DNA from 3 places in the Mumia sp. ZJ430 genome. Region 2 is predicted to be linked to each of the others. Evidence: predicted binding sites of a transcription regulator. Region 2 holds the regulator's gene; each other region holds the start of a gene.
What was found. Region 2 encodes HrcA, which represses chaperone genes, less so after heat shock. Its sites were predicted from a motif close to TTGGCACTCGNNNNNNNCGAGTGCCAA; they were not measured.

Region 1 (7,167 bases), on a different contig from region 2:
GAACCCTGCCCCGTACCCGATCAGCCAGCGCAGCTCCACGTCCGGCCGCGGGACGAGCAGGATCGTCGGGATCGCCATCAGGCCGAACCGCAGCGCTACGCAGAACATCGGCGGGAAGTGCTCGAGCGAGGCGTGGATGGCGAGGAAGTTCAGCCCCCAGGTGACCGCGACGAGCACGGCGAGGGAACGGTCACGGGAGGTCACGCGTCCCAGCGTGCGGGCCTTCTTGGATGTAGCACAAGCGACTATTTCTCTTGTCACCTTGTAGCGTTGCTTCAATGAATGGAGACGGACTCGACGTCGACAAGCTCGCGGTTCTGCGCGAGCTCGCCGAGCGCGGGAGCATCACGGCGGTCGCCGCCGCGACGTACCGGACGCCGTCGGCGATCTCCCAGGCCCTCAAGGCGCTCGAGCGCGAGCTGGGGGCGGTGCTCGTCGAGCGCGACGGCCGCGGCGTACGGCTCACCGAGGCGGGCCACCTCCTGGCGGAGGGAGCCGTCGAGATCGCGCAGGTGGTGGCACGGACCCGGGCACGGTTCGAGGAGTTCCGTGGTGACGTGCGCGGCGAGGTCGCCGTGGCGGCGTTCCCGAGCGGCGCCGAGATGCTGCTCGCGCCGCTCGTCCCTCGTCTGGCCGCCCACGCGCCTGGCGTCACCGTACGGCTCAGCGACCTCGACCTCGCCGAGCACGACCTCGCGGCGGCGACCGCCGACCACGACGTCGTCATCGGCCACTCCGTCGTGGCGGTGCCCGACGCCCGTACGACGGGCCTGCACGTCACGCCGCTCCTGCGTGAGCCGCTCGACGTCGCCGTCGCGGAGGGCCACCGGCTCGCGACGCAGGAGCGGGTGCGCCCCGAGGACCTCGCCGGCGAGCCGTGGATCGGCGTGCCGGAGGGGCACCCGTTCGACCTGCTCCTCCCGATGCTCGCCGTCGACGGACAGGCGCCCCAGGTCGTCCAGCGGTTCCTCGACAACCACGTCGTCGCGGCGTTCGTCGCGTCGGGGCAGGGGATCGCGCTCCTCCCGCGCCTGTGGGCGACGGCGGCACAGCCGCGGGACGTCCGGCTGCTCGGGCTCGACGGTGTGCGAGCGGGCAGGCACGTCTTCGCGCTGGCGCGACCCGACCGTGCCGAGCGTGCAGCGGTCCGAACCGTGCTGAGTGACCTCGAGGTGGTGGCCGGCGAGCTCGCCGCGCGCGTCAGCCGATGACGCGCGCCCAGAGGTTCTGGATCTCGCCGGACGTCGAGCGGCTGATCCAGTCCAGCCTCACCGGGAGACCTTCGGGGGCGTCGAGGACCGGGGTGCCGGCGCCGACGAACCGGGGCACGACGTGCAGCATCACCTCGTCCAGCAGGCCCGCCTCCAGAAGACGCCTCGCGGTGACCGCACCGAGCACGACCACGTACTTGTCGCCGGCCGCCTCCGCCGCGACCGCGTAGGCGTCCTCGACCGTGCCGGTGACGAAGACGATCCCTTCGGCGGGAGGCTCGTCCGGGTCGTGGGTGTGCACGACGATCGGCCCCTCCCACGCACCGCCGTACGGGCGGGCCGTGAGCGCGTCGACGAGGGCGTTGTCGCCCATCGCGGGCTCGACGAGGAAGCCGATCTCCTCGTCGGGGCCCGTGATGAAGCCGTCGAGCGAGGCCGTGGAGTGGTAGAGCGAGGTCGCCATGGGCAGGTCCTTCGGTCGGGATCGGAGGGGGGACCGGCCGTCCCCGGGGAACTCATCGCGTGCCCCAGTCTTTGCACTCGCTGGGCCCGAGTGCTAGAAAGGGCGTTAGCACTCGTCTCGTACGAGTGCCAACGTACGAACGGGACAGGTCGATGAGGTTCGAAGGTCACGGCGAGAAGGGATCGCCGCGGACGCGGGCCGTCCGTCGCGGGCATCGCCCTGAACCATCCACCTCTACGCGGAGGAATCGCGGGAGATATGCCTAAGACCATTGCATTCAACGAGGAAGCCCGCCGCGGCCTCGAGCGAGGGATGAACGTCCTCGCCGACGCGGTGAAGGTGACCCTCGGCCCCAAGGGCCGCAACGTCGTCCTCGAGAAGAAGTGGGGCGCTCCGACCATCACCAACGATGGTGTGAGCATCGCCAAGGAGATCGAGCTCGAGGATCCCTACGAGAAGATCGGCGCCGAGCTCGTCAAGGAGGTCGCCAAGAAGACTGACGACGTCGCGGGCGACGGCACCACCACCGCCACAGTGCTCGCTCAGGCGCTCGTGCGCGAGGGCCTGCGCAACGTCGCGGCCGGCGCCAACCCGATCGCGCTCAAGCGTGGCATCGAGAAGGCCGTCGAGGCCGTCTCCGCCCAGCTGCTCTCGATGGCCAAGGACATCGAGACCAAGGAGCAGATCGCTTCGACGGCCGCGATCTCCGCTGCTGACCCCATCGTCGGCGAGATCATCGCCGAGGCGATGGACAAGGTCGGCAAGGAAGGCGTCATCACCGTCGAGGAGAGCAACACCTTCGGGCTCGAGCTCGAGCTCACCGAGGGCATGCGCTTCGACAAGGGCTACATCTCGCAGTACTTCTACACCGATCCTGAGCGCATGGAGGCGGTGCTGGACGACCCATACATCCTCATCGCGAACTCCAAGATCACTTCGGTCAAGGATCTCGTCCCCGTCCTCGAGAAGGTCATGCAGTCGGGCAAGCCCCTGCTGATCATCGCCGAGGACATCGAGGGCGAGGCGCTGGCCACCCTGATCGTCAACAAGGTCAAGGGCACCTTCAAGTCCGTCGCCGTCAAGGCTCCGGGCTTCGGTGACCGCCGCAAGGCCATGCTGACCGACATCGCGATCCTCACCGGTGGCGAGGTCATCAGCGAGGAGGTCGGTCTCAAGCTCGAGAACGCCGACATCTCGCTGCTCGGCACCGCGCGCAAGGTCGTCGTCACCAAGGACGAGACCACCATCGTCGACGGTGGCGGCTCGGAGGACCAGATCACCGGACGGGTCAACCAGATCCGTGCCGAGATCGAGAACTCCGACTCCGACTACGACCGCGAGAAGCTGCAGGAGCGCCTGGCGAAGCTCGCCGGCGGTGTTGCGGTCATCAAGGTCGGCGCGGCCACCGAGGTCGAGCTCAAGGAGCGCAAGCACCGCATCGAGGATGCCGTGCGCAACGCGAAGGCGGCCGTCGAGGAGGGCATCGTCGCCGGTGGCGGCGTGGCACTCGTCCAGGCCACCGCTGCGGCGTTCGAGAAGCTCGAGCTCGAGGGTGACGAGGCGACCGGCGCGGCCATCGTCAAGTCGGCCTCGACCGCTCCGCTCAAGCAGATCGCCGTGAACGCCGGCCTCGAGGGCGGCGTCGTGGCGGAGAAGGTTCAGGGGCTTCCCCTGGGTCACGGCCTCAACGCCGCGACCGGCGAGTACGTCGACCTCATCGCTGCAGGCATCCTCGACCCGGCCAAGGTGACCCGCTCGGCGCTGCAGAACGCAGCCTCGATCGCGGCGCTCTTCCTCACCACCGAGGCCGTCGTCGCCGACAAGCCCGAGAAGAACGCTCCGGCCATGCCGGGCGGCGACATGGGCGACATGGGCGGCATGGGCTTCTGATCTCAGAACCCACCGTCTGAGCTCGGCTCAGCACCACGCGGCGCCCCGTCGGTCCTCGGACCGGCGGGGCGCTGTCGCGTCACGTGGTCCTCAGAAGGTGCCCTCTCCGGGGAAGGACGCCTGGCGGATCTCGGTTGCCTGCACGTGGCACGGCAACGACTCCTCGCCCTCCTCGGGGACCTCGCAGTCGTACAAGGTCCAGCCCTTCCGCCCCTCTAGCTTCGTGAGCACCATCGGACTCCCGTCGGTGTCGAAGGAGACTTGGGGAATGTCGCGCCGATCCTCCTCGATCCGAAGCTCGGTGCGCTGCTTCGTCGCGACGTCCTCCACGACGACGGGATCGCCGGGGCGACCGTCCTGGTGCACCGAGTTCCCGGCGATCAGCCTCAGCCGCCCGTCAGGGGAGAGGTACTGCTGCTCGCCGTCGTGCTCGCCCTCCAGGCGTACGACCGCCCAACCGTCGAGACCGCCACCTGGTCCACCTCGGCCGAGCTCGCCCGGCCCGTAGGTCAGGATCGTTCGGCCGGCGACACCCGAGACCATCAGGTCGCCGGTCACCTCGGGTTCGAAGAACCCGGCGTCGGTCATCGTGTTCCAGATCCGGTACTCGGTGCCGGCGTCCGACCGCATCGCGATCACCACGATCCCGGTCGCGACACCGTGGATGACCCCGTCGCTCGCAGGTGTGTCGGTGTCGGACTTCTGGAGCGGGATACGTCGCCGCTGCTCCTTGCCGTCGACGAGGTCGTACACGTGGACGGTCGTACGACCGTCGGCTCGGCTCGTCCAGGCGACCGTCGACGACGCCACGTCCGCGGCCAGGCTCGGGGACCAGTCGGGATCGTCGCTGACCAGGTCGCCGATCGGCGTCTCCTCTCCCTCTGGCGTCATCAGGTACGGCCGGCGGTCGTCGCCCAGATAGACGACTCCCTCGGGGGTGGCCACTGCCATGCCTTTGGGGCCGCCGTGGGTGCGCGTGTGCAGGGTGCCGTCCATCGCCACCTGCGTCGCTGCGGCGAGATAGACGTGGAGGCCGTCGGTCGGCTGTACGGCCAGCGGCGCCTGGTCGTCGGCGATCAGCGGTCGGACGAGGATGCTGCCGACGGCGATGGCCCCGGCGGCGGCCAAGGCCACGGCGGGGACGAGCATGCCGGCCCGCGGTCGAGAACGTGCAAGGTGGCGACGCGTGAGCGCCACCATGTCAGGCTCCGGTACGGGGCCAGAGGTGTGGTCGGCGACGGAGTCGCGGACGAGGGTCTCGAGGTTCATGCCGGGCTCCTGCCGAGGTCGATCGTGGATCGCGGGGTGTCGCCTTGGTCGGGATCTGGGTCGAGGCCGTGGCCGCGCGCGGCGAGCTCGGTGCGCAGCATCCGCATCGCCGCGCTCGTCCGGCTCTTGACCGTGCCCGGTGGGATCTTGAGGACAGCGGCGACCTCGCGCTCGCTCAGGTCCTCGAAGTAGCGGAGAACGACGACGGCGCGCTGCTTGGCGGGGAGCCGTTGCAGACAGCGCCACACGATGTCGGAGGTTGCGACCGCGTCATCGTGTCCGCCGCTGGCTCGCTCGGGCACGTCCGGCACCGACCGCTCCACGTGGCGCCAGCGTCGGCGCCACCCGTCGCGCACCTCGTTGACGATCATGCGTCGCACGTACGCGTCGGGGCTGTCGGCGGCTCGGACACGCTGCCATGCTGTGAACGCCTTCGCGAACGCGGACTGCACCACGTCCTCAGCGTCGTCGCGGTTGCCGGTCAAGGCGTGTGCGAGCCGGAACATCGGCGTCCAGCGCGCGGTGACGAACGCTTCAAAGGCGTCGCGCTCTTGGGGGGTCATGATCCTAGGGACGCTAGCGGGCGCAAGATCGGTTCACTCGCGTTCCGAGAAAGCTGCCGCAGGGTCGTACGGTGGCGAGGTGTACGTGCCCCGCTTCAACGCCCTCGACGACGACGCCGCGATCGACACGCTGATCCGTACGGTCGCTGCCGGCGATCTCGTGACCGCGGACGCCGACGGCATCCCGTACGCGACGCGGCTGCCGCTGGTCTGGCTGCGCGACGAGGACCGCGTGATCGCGCACATGGCGCTCGCGAACCCACACTGGCGCACCCTTGCCGACGATGCGCCCGCGCTGATCGTGGTCACGGGACCGCAGGCGTACGTGTCGCCGTCCTGGTATGCGGCGAAGGCCGAGCATGGACGTGTCGTCGCGACCTGGAACTACACGCGGGTCGAGCTGCGCGGCACGGTCCGTGTGCACCGCGATGCCTCATGGCTCCGCGACGCCGTCACCCGGCTGACCGATCTCCACGAGCAGCCGCGTGCGGAGCCGTGGGCGGTGACGGATGCGCCCGAGCCGTTCGTCGAGGGGCAGCTGCGGGGGATCGTCGGGATCGAGATCGCGGTCACCTCTGTCGAGGCCAAGGCCAAGCTCAGCCAGAACCGTTCGGCCGCCGATCAGGCCGGGGTGATCGCCGGGATGCGGGCAGAGGGTGGTGCCGAGCCGCGCGCGGTCGCCGACGCGATGTCAGCTCACTCCTCGTCGACGTCGGCCCACGACACGGCATCGACCAGGTAGACGAGCTCGCCCGCGCGCGGCTCCCGCGCCTGCAGCACGTGGAAAGCCGGCGAGAACGGCCCCCCGAGGTCGACCACCGTGGCTCCGGCACCGAGCACGGCGCGCGTGCGCGACGGCGGTGCGGTGAGGTCGATGCGGGTCACCACACCCGGGGTCACCCAGACGGGGACCCCGCGCATCGTGCCCGACAGCTGGTGGTGGAAGTGCCCGCACAGCACCGCCTGGACGTCTGTCCCTGCGACCGCGTCGGCCAAAAGGTCGCGATCGTGCAGCCCGACGTCCTTCATGATCAGCGACGAGTCGAGGGAGAGCGGGGGATGGTGGAGCGCGACGATCGTCCCGTACGGCGCGGGCGTCGCGAGCTGGCCCCGCAGCCACGCGAGCTCGCCGCCGCTCAGCTCGCCGTGGACGGCGCCGGGCACGAGGCTGTCGAGCGTGATCACCCGCAGGCCGCCGACGTCGCTCACGGCGGCGCGCTTGCCGGCTGAGGCGCCGGCGAGCCGCCCCACGTCGCGTCCGTCGGCGTCGAGGTGCCCCGAGCCGAGCGCCCGCGTGAACGCACCGCGGTCGTCGTGGTTTCCGGTCGTGTAGACGTGCGGGATGCCGCGCTCCGCGGCGAACGCGCCCACCATCTCGCGGACGGCGACGCATCCTTCGTACGAGCCGTCGTCAGCGATGTCGCCCGTCACGAGGACGAGGTCGAGGGCGGGGACGTGGCGTGCGTCGTGGAGCAGCCCTTCGAGCGCGGCGACCGCGTCGACACCGTCCTCGTCAGGACCGGTACGGCTCACGTGGGTGTCGGAGAGGTGGAGGAGGCGATGCGTGGTCGGCACCCCACGCAGCCTAGGTCACCGAAGGTGCTCGACGGCCGCCGTCGTGAGTGCCCGGGCGTAGCGGCGCTGCCCGGCCGCCGAGCGCATCGTGCGGGCGTCGCGGCGGTTGCGCATGTTGCCCAGCTCGACCATCACGGTGGGGATGCGGCTGAGGTTGAGGGTGCCGAGATCGCCGCGACGCACCAGACCACGACCG
Region 2 (7,167 bases):
TCCCGGCCGCGAGCAGCTTGGGGATTGTCTCGGGGTCGAGCATGTCGTGCAGCGCGTCGTACAGCGGGCGCAGGTAGGGATCGATCTTCTCGCTGAGCGTGCCCGGCAAGAAGCCGAGGTTCTCGCCGGCCTCCACCGCAGGGCGCGTGAGGATGATCCGCGTGACGTCCTTGGACTGGAGCGCCTGCACGGCCTTGGCCATCGCGAGGTACGTCTTGCCGGTGCCGGCGGGCCCGATGCCGAAGACGATCGTCTGCTTGTCGATCGCGTCGACATACCGCTTCTGGTTGAGCGTCTTGGGACGGATCGTCCGGCCGCGATTGGACAGGATGTTGAGGCTGAGGACGTCGGCGGGACGCTCCTCAGTCTCGGTCCGCAGGATCGCGATGCTGCGCTCGATCGTCTCGGTCGTCAGGCCCTGACCGGTCCGGATCATCGTCACCAGCTCATCGAGCAACCGCTCGACCAGCGCGGACTCGGCCGCCGTTGCGCGGATGGAGACCTGGTTGCCACGGACGTGGACGTCGGCGTCGAAGCTGGACTCGATCAGGCGGAGGAACTCGTCGGCGGGGCCGAGCAGCGCCACCATCGGGATGCTCGCCGGGATCGTGACGGTGTGCTGCAAGGGTTCAGGCGTACTCATCGGCACCCCCGTCGGGGGCAGTTCTCCTTCGCTCGGTCGGGACTCGACCATGGTATGCGGGCCACCGGCCCCCGTGCGACCACGAATCCTCCTGGCCTCAGCGGAACGCGTCCCGGATCCGGCCGAAGACACTGCCGCGATGGGGTGCAGCGAACTCCGCCTCGACCCGCTCCTCGCCACGCTCGACGGCTAGCTTCGTGAGGAGGTCTCGCTGTGCCTCATCGAGCTTGGTGGGCGTCTCGACGACCATGCGGACCTTGAGGTCGCCACGCCCGACACCGCGTAGGTGCGGAACCCCGCGGCCCCGGATCGTCACCGTTTCGCCGGACTGGGTGCCCGCCGCGATGTCGAAGCCGATCGTGGGCTCCGCGCCCTCGACGTCGGCGTCAGCCTCGAGCGTCGGCAGGTCGATCTGCGTGCCGAGCGCCGCCGCGGTCATCGGCACCCGTACGTCGCAGTAGAGGTCGTCGTCGGAGCGGGTGAACACCTGGTGCGGCTCGACCTCGATCTCGACGTACAGGTCGGCGGCGGGCCCACCGCCCGGGCCGACCTCGCCCTCGCCGGTGAGCTGGATGCGCGTCCCGGAGTCGACGCCCGGGGGCACCTTGATGGTGAGCGTGCGGCGCGCGCGCACCCGGCCGTCGCCGGAGCACTCCTCGCACGGGTTGACGATGACCGAGCCGAAGCCCCCGCAGGTCGGGCACGGGCGCGCCGTACGGATGTCGCCGAGGAAGGAGCGCTGCACGTGCTGCACCTCTCCGTGGCCCTGACAGGTCTGGCAGGTGACCGGATCCGCGCCGTCGGCCGAACCGTTGCCGTGGCACGTGCCGCACACGACGGCCGTGTCGACCTTGAGCTCGCGGGTGGTGCCGAAGGCGGCGTCGGCCAACGGCACCGCGATGCGGATCAGCGCGTCGTTGCCGCGACGCGTCCGGCCGCGCGGACCGCGCTGGGTCTGCTGGCCGAAGAACGCGTCCATGATGTCGCTGAACGAGAACCCCGCGCCGAAGCCGCCGCCGCCACCCGCGCTGCCGAGCGGGTCGCCGCCGCGGTCGTAGAAGGCACGCTTCTCGGGGTCGGACAGCACCTCGTACGCGACGGTGACCGTCTTGAACCGCTCCTGTGCCTCCGGGTCGGGGTTGACGTCGGGGTGCAGGCTGCGTGCGAGCTTGCGGTATGCCTTCTTGATCTCCTCGGGTGTCGCATCGCGATTCACACCGAGGGTCCCGTAGTAGTCCTGGCTCATGCGTCCTTGTCTGTTCTCAATCGCTGAGGGTCTGGCCGACGTACCGGGCGACGGCACGCACGGCCGCCATCGTGCCCGGATAGTCCATGCGGGTGGGTCCGACGACGCCGAGGGTGGCCAGCGGCTCGTCGGTGCTGCCGTACGCCGTCGCGACGACCGAGGTCGCCGACAGCTCCTCGTACGGCACCTCGGCGCCGATCCGTACGGTGAGCATGCTCGGAGAGGTGGCCTCGCCGAGGAGCTTGAGCAGCACCACGTGCTCCTCGAGCGCCTCGAGCACCGGCTTGATCGAGGTGTCGAAGTCGGCCCCGAAGCGCGCGAGGTTGGCGGCACCGCCGACCGCGACCCGCTCGTCGGAGCGCTCGTCGGAGAAGGCGCGCGTCATCGTCGCGACGACAGCGGTCACGATCGGCCGCTCCTCGGGTCGGAAGGCCGTGATGAGGTCGGCGACGGTCGCTGACGCGTCGGGCAGCCGCTGGCCGACGGCGGCCGCGATGAGCTTGCCGCGCAGCTCGCCGAGCAGATGCTCGCCGGGCTCCTCGGGCAGCTCGATGATGCGCTGGTCGACGCGGCCCGAGCTCGTGATCAGCACGAGGAGGATGCGGCCGCGGTCCATCGGGACGAGCTCGACATGACGCACCGTGGAGCGGGTGAGCGTCGGGTACTGCACGAGAGCGACCTGGTGGGTGAGCTGCGACAGGAGCCTCACGCTGCGCTGCACCACGTCGTCCACGTCGACGGCCCCGTCGAGGAAGGACTCGATCGCCCGCCGCTCAGGGATGCTCAGGCGTCGTACGGAGGCGAGCCGGTCCACGAAGAGCCGATAGCCCTTGTCGGTCGGGATGCGACCTGCGCTGGTGTGGGGCTGGGCGATGAAGCCCTGCTCCTCGAGCACCGCCATGTCGTTGCGGACGGTCGCCGGCGAGACCCCGAGCTGATGCCGGTCGACCAGCGTCTTGGAGCCCACAGGCTCCCGCGTCGCCACGTAGTCCTCGACGATGGCGCGCAGGACCGCGAGCTTGCGTTCGTCGAGCACGACCTCCACCGCCTCGTCCCTTCTCGCACGTCTGGCACTCGTGTGCCGTGAGTGCCAGTCTAGCCAGCAAGGCCAGCCGCGCGTGGCGCCCCGGCGGCGTGTGCCGCCCTGGTGGACCCGCCGCCTCGACTACCGTGCTCCTCGTGACTCACGACCGCTACGGCTCCGACGTCCTCTCCGGCGACTGGCGCGTCCCCAAGCGCGGACGCTCCACCGAGCGGGAGGCGGAGGTCGGGATGGTGCTCGAGGAGGTCCAGACCGACTTCTGCGGCGCGGTCACCCGTACCGACCGCGACCTCGGCACGGTCGAGCTCGAGGACCGCCGCGGCAAGCGCCGTACGTTCCCTCTCGGCCCGGGCTTCCTGCTGGAGGGCAAGCCCGTGATCCTCAAGGCGCCCGTCCGTGCCGCCGCCCCCGCCCGCCCCACCCACACCGCCTCGGGGTCCGTCGCCGTCCACGACGCGAAGGCCCGGATCGCCCGGGCAAGCCGGATCTATGTCGAGGGGCGACACGACGCCGAGCTCGTCGAGAAGGTGTGGGGGGACGACCTGCGGATCGAGGGTGTCGCCGTCGAGTACCTCGAAGGCGTCGACGACCTCCCGTCGGTGGTCGCGCAGTTCAAGCCGGGGCACGGGCGCCGCCTCGGCGTGCTCGTGGACCACCTCGTCCCCGGGTCGAAGGAGTCACGGATCGCCGCCTCGGTGCTGCGCGGCCCGTACAAGGAGCACGTGCTGGTCGTCGGCCACCCCTACGTCGACATCTGGCAGTCCGTGAAGCCGGACCGCCTCGGGCTGGCGAAGTGGCCGATGATCCCGCGGACGATGTCGTGGAAGCACGGCATCTGCCAGGCGCTGGGCTGGCCGCACCGCAACCAGGCCGACATCGCGCACGCCTGGAAGCGGATCCTCGGTACGGTCTCCTCTTACGCCGACCTCGAGCCTGCGCTGCTCGGTCGGGTCGAGGAGCTCATCGACTTCGTCACGCAACCCACCGCTGGTTGAGCCTGTCGAAACCTTGAGCCTGTCGAAACCTTGAGCCTGTCGAAACCTTGAGCCTGTCGAAACCTTGAGCCTGTCGAAACCTCTACGGCACGTCCCCTCGGACCCGCCAGAAGCACAACCCACCGAGGCCGAGCGCCAGCACGAGGAGCAGCGCCGTCTCGCGCCACTGCAGCGTCCAGAAGGCGCTGGACGGGTACGACGTGACCTGCTGTTGGTAGCCGTCGGCCGTGAGCCGTTCGAAGCACGCCTCCCGAGCGCCCGCCTTGGCGCTCTCACCCGGCGGCGGCCCGCCGCAGTCGACGACCCACTTCGGCAGGGTCGCCAGCGTCGTTCCGTCGGCGTCGACCGTGACGTTGGAGAGCTCCCACTCACCCGTCCCTTCGGTGCTGACCTGGATCTCCTCCACGCTGGTGATCTCGTCACCAGGCCCCTCGGCCCCACCGACCAACAGCCCGACGAGGTTCTCGTCGGTGATGGAGGTCGCAGTGGTCTCAGGTTCGGCCAGGTGGGCACGCAGCACCGCGGGGACCAGCACCTGGGCGGCGACGATCAGCACGAGGGTCACCGCCATCGCCGGGACGGTCCGCCGGATCACGAGGCCGGCGAGCACACCGATCGCGAGCGCCAGCAGCGCGTAGCCGATCGGTACGCTCCCCCGCGCCCCGAACAGCGCCGGCTCGATCCGGGCGACGGCGAACACGTCCGTCCGATCTCCGGCGGTGACCGCGCGGTCGATGGGACCGGCCCACCAGGTCACACCCCACGCGAGCACACCGGCGACGGCAGCGGTGACTAGCGCGGTGAGGCCGAGCTTCGTGGCCAGCCAGCGCGTACGGGTGACCGACTGGCTCCACGCGAGCCGGTGGGTCCGCGTCTCGAGCTCGCGCGCGACCATCGGCGCACCCCAGAAGGCGCCGACCACGGCTGGCAGCGCGTACGCCGCCGCGATGCCTGCGTAGTAGAGCGTGACCTTGAGTCCGTCGGAGGTCACTCCGTCCAGGAACGAGCTGCTCTCGGCCGCGTCGCCCAGACTCGGGCCGGTGGCCGCGAGCGCGGCGAGCAGCAGGGCGACGCCGAGCGCCGTCGGCACGGCCTGGGGGCGCATCTGGCGCCAGGTCAGCCAGATCATCGGACTACCTCCACGGTCGGGCGCGGGCGCTTGTACGAGGCGTCATTGCGCAGATAGGCGAGAACGAGATCTTCGAGCCCCAACGGGGTCGCGTCCCATGACGGGTCGATCAGCGGCCCGTCTGTGCGGACCACGAACGTGCTCTGCCGCTCGGTGTGGCTCGCCGTCACCACGTGATGTCCGGCAGGCGCCGCGTCGGATGGGCGCCGAGCCCCGGTCATGCGGCGGTGCGAGGCGAGCAGGTCGTCGAGGTCGCCGGCGACCCGGACCTCCGAGTCCACGAGCACCACCAGGAAGTCGCAGGCACGTTCGAGGTCGGAGACGAGGTGCGACGAGAGCACGACCGTGAGGTCGTGCTCGGCGACCGCCTCCATGAGGTCCTGCATGAACTCGCGACGGGCCAGCGGGTCGAGAGCGGCGACCGGCTCGTCCAAGATCAGCAGCTCCGGTCGCTTGCCGATCGCCAACGTGAGCGCGATCTGGGCACGCTGGCCGCCCGACAGCGTGCCGGTACGGCGCCGGGCGTCGAGACCGAGCCGGGCGATCCGCTCGTGGACCAGCCCGTGGTCCCATCGCGGGTTGAGCTTCGCGCCGAGGCGAAGGTGATCGGCGATACTCATCCCCCGGTAGGTCGGAGTGTCCTGACTCACGTAGCCGACGCGCGCGAGATGGTCGGCACCCGACGACGGGTCCTCCCCCAGGACCTCGACCCGCCCTGCGGTGGGCACCAGCATCCCGGCCGCCAGACCGAGGAGCGTGCTCTTGCCGGCACCGTTCGGGCCGACCAGACCGACCACGCGACCGGTCGGGAGCTCGAGGGTGCAGTCCTTCAGGGCCCATTGCCGATTTCGGCCGTATCTCTTGCCGAGCTCATGCGTCCTCAGTGCGGTGGTCATGCGATGTCCTCCTCGGAGGCGGCGCGAAAGGTGGTCGTGAACAGCGCCTCGATGCTCTCGTCGTCGAGGCCGGCACGGCGGGCCTTGGCGAGCCAGCGCTGCAGGTCCGTACGGAGGGGTCCGTGTGCCGCGAGCGTGTTGTCGGTGAGGGTCCGGGTGACGAAGGTGCCGACACCGGGCCGCGGCGCGACGAGGCCGTCGCGCTCGAGGTCACGGTAGGCCTTCAGGACGGTGTTGGGGTTGATCGCCAGCTGGTGGGCGACGTCCTTCACGGTCGGGAGCTGGTCGCCCTCGGCGAGCAGGCCGAGCCGCAGGGCGCGGCGCACCTGCTGCACGAGCTGAAGGTAGGCCGAGACCCCCGAGCGGGAGTCCAGGTGGAACTCGATCATCGGATACTCCTAATGTGCTACTTGAATAGCACTATAGGCCGCAGCAGCTCCGGCCGCAAGGGTCGTTGGCGGCGCCCTGAGACACTGGACGCATGCCGTCGACGTTGCCTGAGGGTGAAGCTGTCCCCACCGACGGCGCCCTCCCCTCCTCCTCGCTGCAGGCGCTCGGAGCGGCGCCGTTCGCGGCGTACGTGCACGTCCCGTTCTGCGTGACCCGCTGCGGCTACTGCGACTTCAACACGTACACGTCGTCCGAGCTCGGGCCTGGCGCCTCACACGACTCGTACGCCGACACCGTGCTGGCCGAGATCGACCTCGCGGCGCGGGTCCTGGAGCGCGCCGACCGCCCGCTCCCCCGGGTGGAGACGGTGTTCGTCGGCGGCGGGACGCCCACACTGCTCTCGTCCGACGACCTGGGCCGCATCCTCGAGGGCCTCGACAAGACGTTCGGGCTCGCCGACGGCTACGAGGCCACGACCGAGGCCAATCCAGACAGCGTGACGCCGGAGTCGCTCGCGACGCTGCGCTCGCGCGGCTTCACCCGGATCTCGTACGGGATGCAGTCCGCGGTCCCGCACGTCCTCGCCACCCTCGACCGCACCCACGACCCGGCACGGATGCCCGACGTCGTCCGGTGGGCCCGCGAGGCCGGGTTCGCACAGGTCAGCGTCGACCTCATCTACGGCACGCCAGGCGAGTCGCTCGCGGACTGGGAGCGCTCGCTCGACACGGCGCTCGCGCTCGATCCGGACCACGTGAGTGCGTACGCGCTGATCGTCGAGGAGGGCACGGCGCTCGCTCGGCGAGTGGCACGCGGGGAGATCGCC
Region 3 (7,167 bases), on a different contig from region 2:
GTCGCGGTCGCCACCGTCTGCGCGCGACTCGTCGCTCGCGAGCTGCTCGCCGGAGACGGACCGGCTCGCGAGCGCGTCCGCGTCGGCACGCCCGGCGACCATCTCCGGCGACGTAGCCGCAGCGGTGGCCGGAGGCGTACGCGGAGCCCGCGCGTCACTGGCGTTCGGGTCGGCAAGCCCCTCGCCCAGACCTACGGCCCGTTCGACGACGAACTGCAGCGGCGCGACGGGGTTGCCGGCGACCGCCTGGCTGACCCCCATCGACAGCAGCACGGCAGCAGCCGTGCCCATCGTCGCGGCCCGACGCGTGTGGCGGGCCGCGACAGGGGCGACATGGCGACGGTGCGAGCGGCCGGCGCGCAGCGGGACGGGCGCCGGAAGAGCCTCCTTCGAGGTCGTCGGCGTCGCAGCCGCGTCGTCGAGCAGGACCGCTCGCCACGACGCCAGCGCCTCGAAGACGGGGTCGTCCGGGACATCGCCCGCGATCAGCGCGTCGAGCAGCTCGTCGTCGTGTGCGACGGGGTCATAAATGCCGCTCATGCACGCACCTCCCCTCGCGTGATCTCACGGGCCCGGTGCAGCGCACGCAGCCGCTGGAGCGCGCGGTGCTGAGCGATCCGGACAGCGCCGGGCGTCATACCCATGGTCATGCCGACATCGGCCGCGCTCAGGCCCATCGCGACGCGGAGGACCAGCACCTCGCGGAGACGCTCGGGCAGCGAGTCGAGGAGGTCGAGCACGTCCTTCGCTTCGAACCGGTCGAGGACCTCGCTCTCGGCCGACGCCGCGGTGTCGCCGAGGTCGGGGACGACCTCGACGAAGATGTGCCGCGACCGGTACGCGCTGCGCTGCGCGTCGGCAACCTTGCGGCTGCCGATCGCGTACACGAACGCCTCGAACGGGACACCGTGGTCCTCGAACGTCGGAAGTGCCTGGAAGACGGCGATGCAGATCTCCTGCGCGACGTCGTCGGCCAGCTGCCCTCCGTCGCGATAGCCCGACAGGCGGGCGCGACAGTAGCGGTGCGAGACCGTACGGACGTCTCGCATCAACGCATCCATGACGTCGCTGTCGCCGATCGCACGGTGCGCGAGATCGGTCAGGTCCGCCTCGCCGGCGAGGTGGCTGGGGAGCATCGGGGGTCGTCCTCCAGGTCGGGCAGGGGTGAGACGGGTCCGAGGGCCAGGACGGCGCCCGAGCTGCGCCAGGACATACCGTCCCACGTCCGCCCGCGACACGCCAGAACCGACGCGCCAGAACGACGGACGGCCCGCCCCGGGAGAGGGGCGGGCCGTCCAGTGACTCGTGCCGCAGCTGGCGGCGCGAACGACGTCAGTGCGAGTGAGCGCCTGTGCCGTGCTCGTCATCGGCGGGCTTCTCGACGACCAGGGTCTCGGTCGTCAGGAGCATCGCCGCGATCGACCCGGCATTGGCCAGCGCCGAGCGGGTGACCTTGACGGGGTCGAGGACGCCCTGGGCCACCAGGTCGCCGTACTCGCCGGTCGCCGCGTTGTAGCCCTGGCCGCTCTCGCGAACCTTGGCGACCACGACGTAGCCGTTCTCGCCGCCGTTCTCGGCGATCCAGCGCAGCGGCTCGACGGCCGACTTGCGGACGATCGACACGCCGACGGCCTCGTCGCCCGTCAGACCGAGGTCGCCCTCGAGGACCGACACGGCGGTGACGAGAGCCGAGCCGCCGCCGGCGACGATGCCCTCCTCGATCGCCGCACGGGTCGCGGAGACCGCGTCCTCGATGCGGTGCTTCTTCTCCTTGAGCTCGACCTCGGTCGCGGCACCCACCTGGATGACGCAGACGCCGCCGGCGAGCTTCGCGAGGCGCTCCTGGAGCTTCTCGCGATCCCAGTCGGAGTCGGTCGACTCGATCTCGGCCTTGATCTGGTTGACGCGCGCCGCGACCTCGTCGTCCTTGCCAGCGCCGTCGATGATCGTCGTGGCGTCCTTGGTGATGACGACGCGACGGGCGGTGCCGAGGTCCTCGAGCCCGATCTGGTCGAGCTTGAGGCCGAGGTCCGGGGTGACGACCTGCGCACCCGTGAGGACCGCGATGTCCTGCAGCATCGCCTTGCGGCGGTCACCGAAGGCCGGAGCCTTGACGGCAACCGAGGTGAACGTGCCGCGGATCTTGTTGACGACCAGGGTCGAGAGCGCCTCGCCGTCGACGTCCTCGGCGATGATCAGCAGCGCCTTGCCCGCCTGGACGACCTTCTCCAGCAGCGGCAGGAGGTCGGCGATGGCCGAGATCTTGCCCTGGTTGACGACGATGTAGGGCTCGTCAAGGACGGCCTCCATGCGCTCGGTGTCGGTCACCATGTAGGGCGAAAGGTAGCCCTTGTCGAACTGCATGCCCTCGGTGAACTCGAGGTCGGTGCCCATGGTGTTGGACTCCTCGACGGTGATGACACCGTCCTTGCCGACCTTGTCGAAGGCGTCCGCGATGAGCCCGCCGATGTGGGCGTCACGCGCGGAGATGTTGGCGACGTGCGCCATGTCCTGCTTGTCGTCGACGTCGCGGGCGAGCTCGAGGAGCTTCTCCGAGACGGCCTCGACGGCCTTGTCGATACCGCGCTTGAGCGCCATCGGGTTGGTGCCGGCGGCCACGGCGCGCAGGCCCTCGTGGACCATCGCCTGGGCGAGCACGGTCGCCGTGGTGGTGCCGTCGCCGGCGATGTCGTTGGTCTTGGTGGCGACTTCCTTGGCGAGCTGGGCGCCGAGGTTCTCGAAGGGGTCGTCGAGCTCGACCTCACGCGCGACGGTGACACCGTCGTTGGTGATCGTCGGCGCGCCCCACTTCGAGTCGAGCACGACGTAGCGGCCCTTCGGACCGAGCGTCACCTTGACGGTGTCGGCCAGGATGTCGACGCCACGCTCGAGCGACCGACGAGCATTCTCGTCGAACTCAAGAATCTTGGGCATAGGGATCCTTCTGGTGTGTGTCGGGCCCGGAGCCGGGCCCGTGTGCGGCGGACGAGCAGGCCCGCCCCAACAGCGCGAGGCCGCCGGGGCGAGCGAGGTCGTTACTTCTCGATGACCGCGAGGACGTCACGCGCCGACAGGATCAGGAACTCCTGGCCGTCGTACTTGACCTCGGTGCCGCCGTACTTGCTGAAGACGACGACGTCGTCGACCTTGACGTCGACGGGGATGCGCTCGTCGCCGTCCTCGTTGAAGCGGCCCGGACCGACAGCCAGGACCTTGCCCTCAGTGGGCTTCTCCTTGGCGGTGTCCGGGATGACCAGACCAGATGCGGTGGTCTGCTCCGCCTCGAGAATCTTGACGACGATACGGTCCTCGAGCGGCTTGATGGTGACCGACACTTGTCGACCTCCCCTTTCGGTGTGACCCCGTACGCGGTTGTTCACCCGTACGACATGACTGGGAATGTGGTCCTGCGCGGTGCTTGCACGCACGCCGTCGCGGGGATCGTGCGCCGCTGCACCGTTAGCACCCAGGATACGAGAGTGCTAACCCCCACCGTAGGACGGGGCTAGCACTCGGTCAAGCAGAGTGCCAATCAGTGCCGCTGCCAGACTGGGGCCATGGAGCTCGCGACGTTCGAACTGCTCCTCGGCGCGCAGGGGCAGCGGGTGCTCCACGAGGCGGCCGAGTCGTACGGGCGCGTCGACGACCTCACCCTCGGGACACGGCTGCGAGCAGCCGGGCATCCTCCCGAGCTGGTCGCCGCCGCGATCGGGCAGGTCGCGCTGCGCCGACGTGCCGCGTCCAAGCTCGGCGCGGAGGCGGCATCGATGTACTTCACGCCGGACGCCCTCGAGCAGGCCACCCGCGCCGCCGTCTCGGCCCACCGGGCAGACCGGCTGCAGACGCTCGGCCCGCGCACGCTGGTCGACCTCGGATGCGGCATCGGGGCCGACCTGGTCTCCTTCGCCCGGGCGGGACTGCACGTGCACGGCGTCGAGCTCGACCCGGTCCGCGCGGCGATGGCCCGCGAGAACCTCGCCGTGCTCGGCCTGCGCGGGACGATCGAGCTCGTGGATGCGACCACGGTCGACACCGCCTCGTACGACGTGGCCTTTGTCGACCCTGCGCGCCGCGACGGCCGAGGGCGGACGTTCGACCCGCAGGCGTTCACCCCGCCCTGGCCGTTCGTCGAGTCGCTGCTGGCCGGGCACGGTGTCGCTAAGGTGCTCCCGGGGATCGCGCACGACCTCGTCCCGGACGGTGTCGAGGCGGAGTGGGTCAGCGAGCGTGGCGACCTCGTGGAGGCCTGCCTGTGGGGGCGGGCGTTCGCCGGCGCCAGGCGGCGCGCGACCGTGCTGAACCCGACGCTGCTGGGCCCGCAAGGAACGGCCACGCTCACCGACGAGGACGCCCCCGAGGACACGCCCGCGGGCGAGCCCGGCGAGTGGTGGTACGAGCCGGACGACGCGGTGATCCGGGCCGGGCTCGTCACCGCGGTCGCCGCACTCACCGGCGGTTGGCTCGTCGACCCGCACATCGCGTACGTTTCCAGCGCGACCCTTGTCGTGACTCCGTACGCCCGCGCGTTCCGCGTCCTCGAGGAGCTGCCGTACCGCGAGAAGCAGCTGCGCGCCGCGTTGCGGGCACACGACGTCGGTACGCTGACCATCAAGAAGCGCGGCGTCTCCGTGGTCCCCGAGGTACTGGTGAAGCGCCTGAGGCTCACCGGATCGGTGACCGCGACCGTGATCCTCACCCGGGTCCAGGGCGAGGGTCGGGCCTTCCTCGTCGAGCCGGTCAGCGCACCCCGCGCATCTGCTTGAGCACCCACGGGCTGATCAGCGCCAGCGCCAGCCCGATGGCGATCGCGACCGCCCCGAGGATCCCGAAGTAGCGGCCCTCCTGCCCCGCGTCGAACAGGCGCGTGTACTGCTTCGCCAGCGTCCCCGACAACGCACTGCCGAGCGAGACCGAGAGGAAGAACAGCGCCACCATCTGCGTCTGGAACGCCTGCGGGGCGAGCTTGGTCGACGCCGACAGGCCGACCGGGGAGATGAGCAGCTCGGCGACGGTGAACACGAGCAGGATCACCACCATCGACGTCAGCGGCACCGAGCTCGGCGCGGCGTTCGCGAAGGGCAGGAACAGCAGGAAGCCGGTGCCCATCACGATCGCTCCCCCGGCGAACTTCAACGGCGTCGACGGCTGCCGGGTGCCGAGCTTGGTCCACAGCGCGGCAAAGACGCCGGCGAGCACGATGATGTAGACGGGGTTGATCGCGTTGACCCAGGAGACAGGCATCTCCCACCCGAGGATGTCCCGGTCGAGCTGTTTGTCCGCATAAATGGGGACCACCGTGAACTGCTGCTGGTAGAGCGCCCAGAACGCGGCGCTCGTGACGAAGAGCGGGATGAACGCGACCACCCGCGAGCGCTCCACCGAGGTGATGCGGCGGCTGGAGAGGATCACCGCGAAGTAGGCGACCGACGAGGCCAGCACCACCCAGACGACGACGTCGGACAGGTTGTCGGCCGTGAGCAGCCCGGCCAGGGCAGCCCCAGCGATCACCACGACGATGCAGGCACCGACGACGACCCAGCGCACATACTGGGCGCGCGGGAGAGGGTTCGACGCGACCCGCGTCTCGGCGGGGATGCGGTGACGCCCCATTGCGTACTGGACGAGGCCGATCGTCATGCCGATCGCGGCGAGCCCGAAGCCGTAGTGGAAGCCGAGCTCGGTCTGCGCGAGTCCGGTCAGCAGCGGCCCGAGGAACGCGCCGAGGTTGATCCCGAGGTAGAACAGCGAGAAGCCGCCGTCGCGCCGCGGATCGCCCGCGTCGTACAGCGAACCGACCATCGACGTGGCGTTGGCCTTCACGCCGCCGCTGCCGAGGGCGATGCACACGAGCCCGACGCCGACCCCGGCCAGGCCGGGGATCACCGCGAGCGACAGATGCCCGACGACGATGACGATCGCGCTGAAGAACAGCACCCGCTCCTCACCGAGGAGCCGGTCGGCCAGCCAGGCGGCGAGGATCGTCGACAGGTAGACCATGCCGCCGTACGCGCCCACGATGCTCGTCGCCGCGCCCTCGTCGAGGCCGAGCCCGCCCCTCGACGCGGAGTAGTAGAGATAGATCGCGAGGATGCCCTGCATCCCATAGAACGAGAAGCGCTCCCACATCTCCACGCCGAACAGCGTCGCGAGCGGCCGCGGGTGCCCGAAGAACGAGCGGTCGGTGCGGCTGTCGTACGCCGTCGGCTCCTGCCTCGCCATCTCTTCACGGTCGCAGCGCGGACGCGATCGAGCCACCTGGCGTACGGCCCCGGACGCACCGGTGGCGGGGCACCCCTCACGGTGCCCCGCCACCGGCGGTCATCGAGCGGCTGTCAGCGCGGGAAGTGCTGCAGCAGCTTGCAGGCGAGCCACTTGAGCCACTTGAACGGCTCACGCAGCGGGTTGGGCTGCGGACCGCACTTGTCGACCGGGGGCTCCGACGCCTTCTTGACGGTCACGGTCACCTTGCCGGTGGCCGTGCCGCCCTTGCCGTCGTCCACCGTGTAGGTGAACGTGTCGGTGCCGGAGAACCCGGCCTTCGGTGTGTACGTCACGGTCGCGCCGCTGCCGCTCACCGCGCCCCCTGCCGGCTGGGTGTACGAGTACGCCAGCGGGTCACCGTCGGCGTCGGCACCCTTCAGCGCGATCGCGACCGCCTTGCCCTGATCGGTCGTCGCCGACACGTCACCCGCCGTGGGCGGTGTGTTCGTCGGCGGCTCCTCGACCTCCTTCACCGTCACTGTCACCGTGCCCGTCGCTTCGGCCTCACCGTCGGACACGGTGTAGTCGAAGCTGTCGGTCCCGAAGAACCCGTCGTCCGGCGTGTACGTGACCGTCGCGCCCGACCCGGAGACCGTGCCGTTGGCAGGCTCGGTGTACGAGTACGTCAGCGCGTCCCCGTCGGCGTCCGCACCCTTGAGCGTGACCTCGACGGCCTTGCCCTCGTCGGTCGTCGCCGACACGTCACCCGCCGTGGGCGGCGTGTTCGTTGGCGGCTCCTCGACCTCCTTCACCGTGACCGTCACCGCGGCGGTCGCGGTGTCGGTGCCGTCGGAGACGGTGTAAGAGAAGGCGTCCTCGCCGAAGAACCCGTCGTCCGGCGTGTACGTCACGGTCGCACCCGAGCCGCTCACCGTGCCGTTCGCCGGCTGGGTGTAGGTGTAGGTG

Region 1: groL (chaperonin GroEL) is a predicted target of HrcA. The motif match lies at 1,780-1,806, and genes of this name have one in related genera.
Region 3: groES (co-chaperone GroES) is a predicted target of HrcA. The motif match lies at 3,506-3,532, and genes of this name have one in related genera.

What each region holds. Positions count from the first base shown of each region.
Region 1 is NZ_JAAHFK010000001.1:918,852-926,018, forward strand. It holds gene HCT63_RS04435 (EamA family transporter) at 1-204, opposite strand, end outside; gene HCT63_RS04440 (LysR family transcriptional regulator) at 279-1,211, shown strand; gene HCT63_RS04445 (dihydrofolate reductase family protein) at 1,201-1,674, opposite strand; gene groL (chaperonin GroEL) at 1,933-3,564, shown strand; gene HCT63_RS04455 (hypothetical protein) at 3,655-4,833, opposite strand; gene HCT63_RS04460 (SigE family RNA polymerase sigma factor) at 4,830-5,396, opposite strand; gene HCT63_RS04465 (FMN-binding negative transcriptional regulator) at 5,476-6,138, shown strand; gene HCT63_RS04470 (metallophosphoesterase) at 6,093-6,971, opposite strand; gene HCT63_RS04475 (N-acetylmuramoyl-L-alanine amidase) at 6,987-7,167, opposite strand, start outside.
Region 2 is NZ_JAAHFK010000004.1:285,575-292,741, reverse strand. It holds partial or broken gene HCT63_RS20565 (PhoH family protein) at 1-643, opposite strand, end outside; gene dnaJ (molecular chaperone DnaJ) at 741-1,889, opposite strand; gene hrcA (heat-inducible transcriptional repressor HrcA) at 1,906-2,925, opposite strand; gene HCT63_RS17585 (DUF3097 domain-containing protein) at 3,060-3,926, shown strand; gene HCT63_RS17580 (ABC transporter permease subunit) at 4,009-5,055, opposite strand; gene HCT63_RS17575 (ABC transporter ATP-binding protein) at 5,052-5,951, opposite strand; gene HCT63_RS17570 (GntR family transcriptional regulator) at 5,948-6,340, opposite strand; gene hemW (radical SAM family heme chaperone HemW) at 6,433-7,167, shown strand, end outside.
Region 3 is NZ_JAAHFK010000003.1:221,589-228,755, forward strand. It holds gene HCT63_RS13210 (hypothetical protein) at 1-540, opposite strand, end outside; gene HCT63_RS13215 (sigma-70 family RNA polymerase sigma factor) at 537-1,136, opposite strand; gene groL (chaperonin GroEL) at 1,333-2,934, opposite strand; gene groES (co-chaperone GroES) at 3,036-3,335, opposite strand; gene HCT63_RS13230 (class I SAM-dependent methyltransferase) at 3,558-4,763, shown strand; gene HCT63_RS13235 (peptide MFS transporter) at 4,738-6,219, opposite strand; gene HCT63_RS13240 (Ig-like domain-containing protein) at 6,333-7,167, opposite strand, start outside.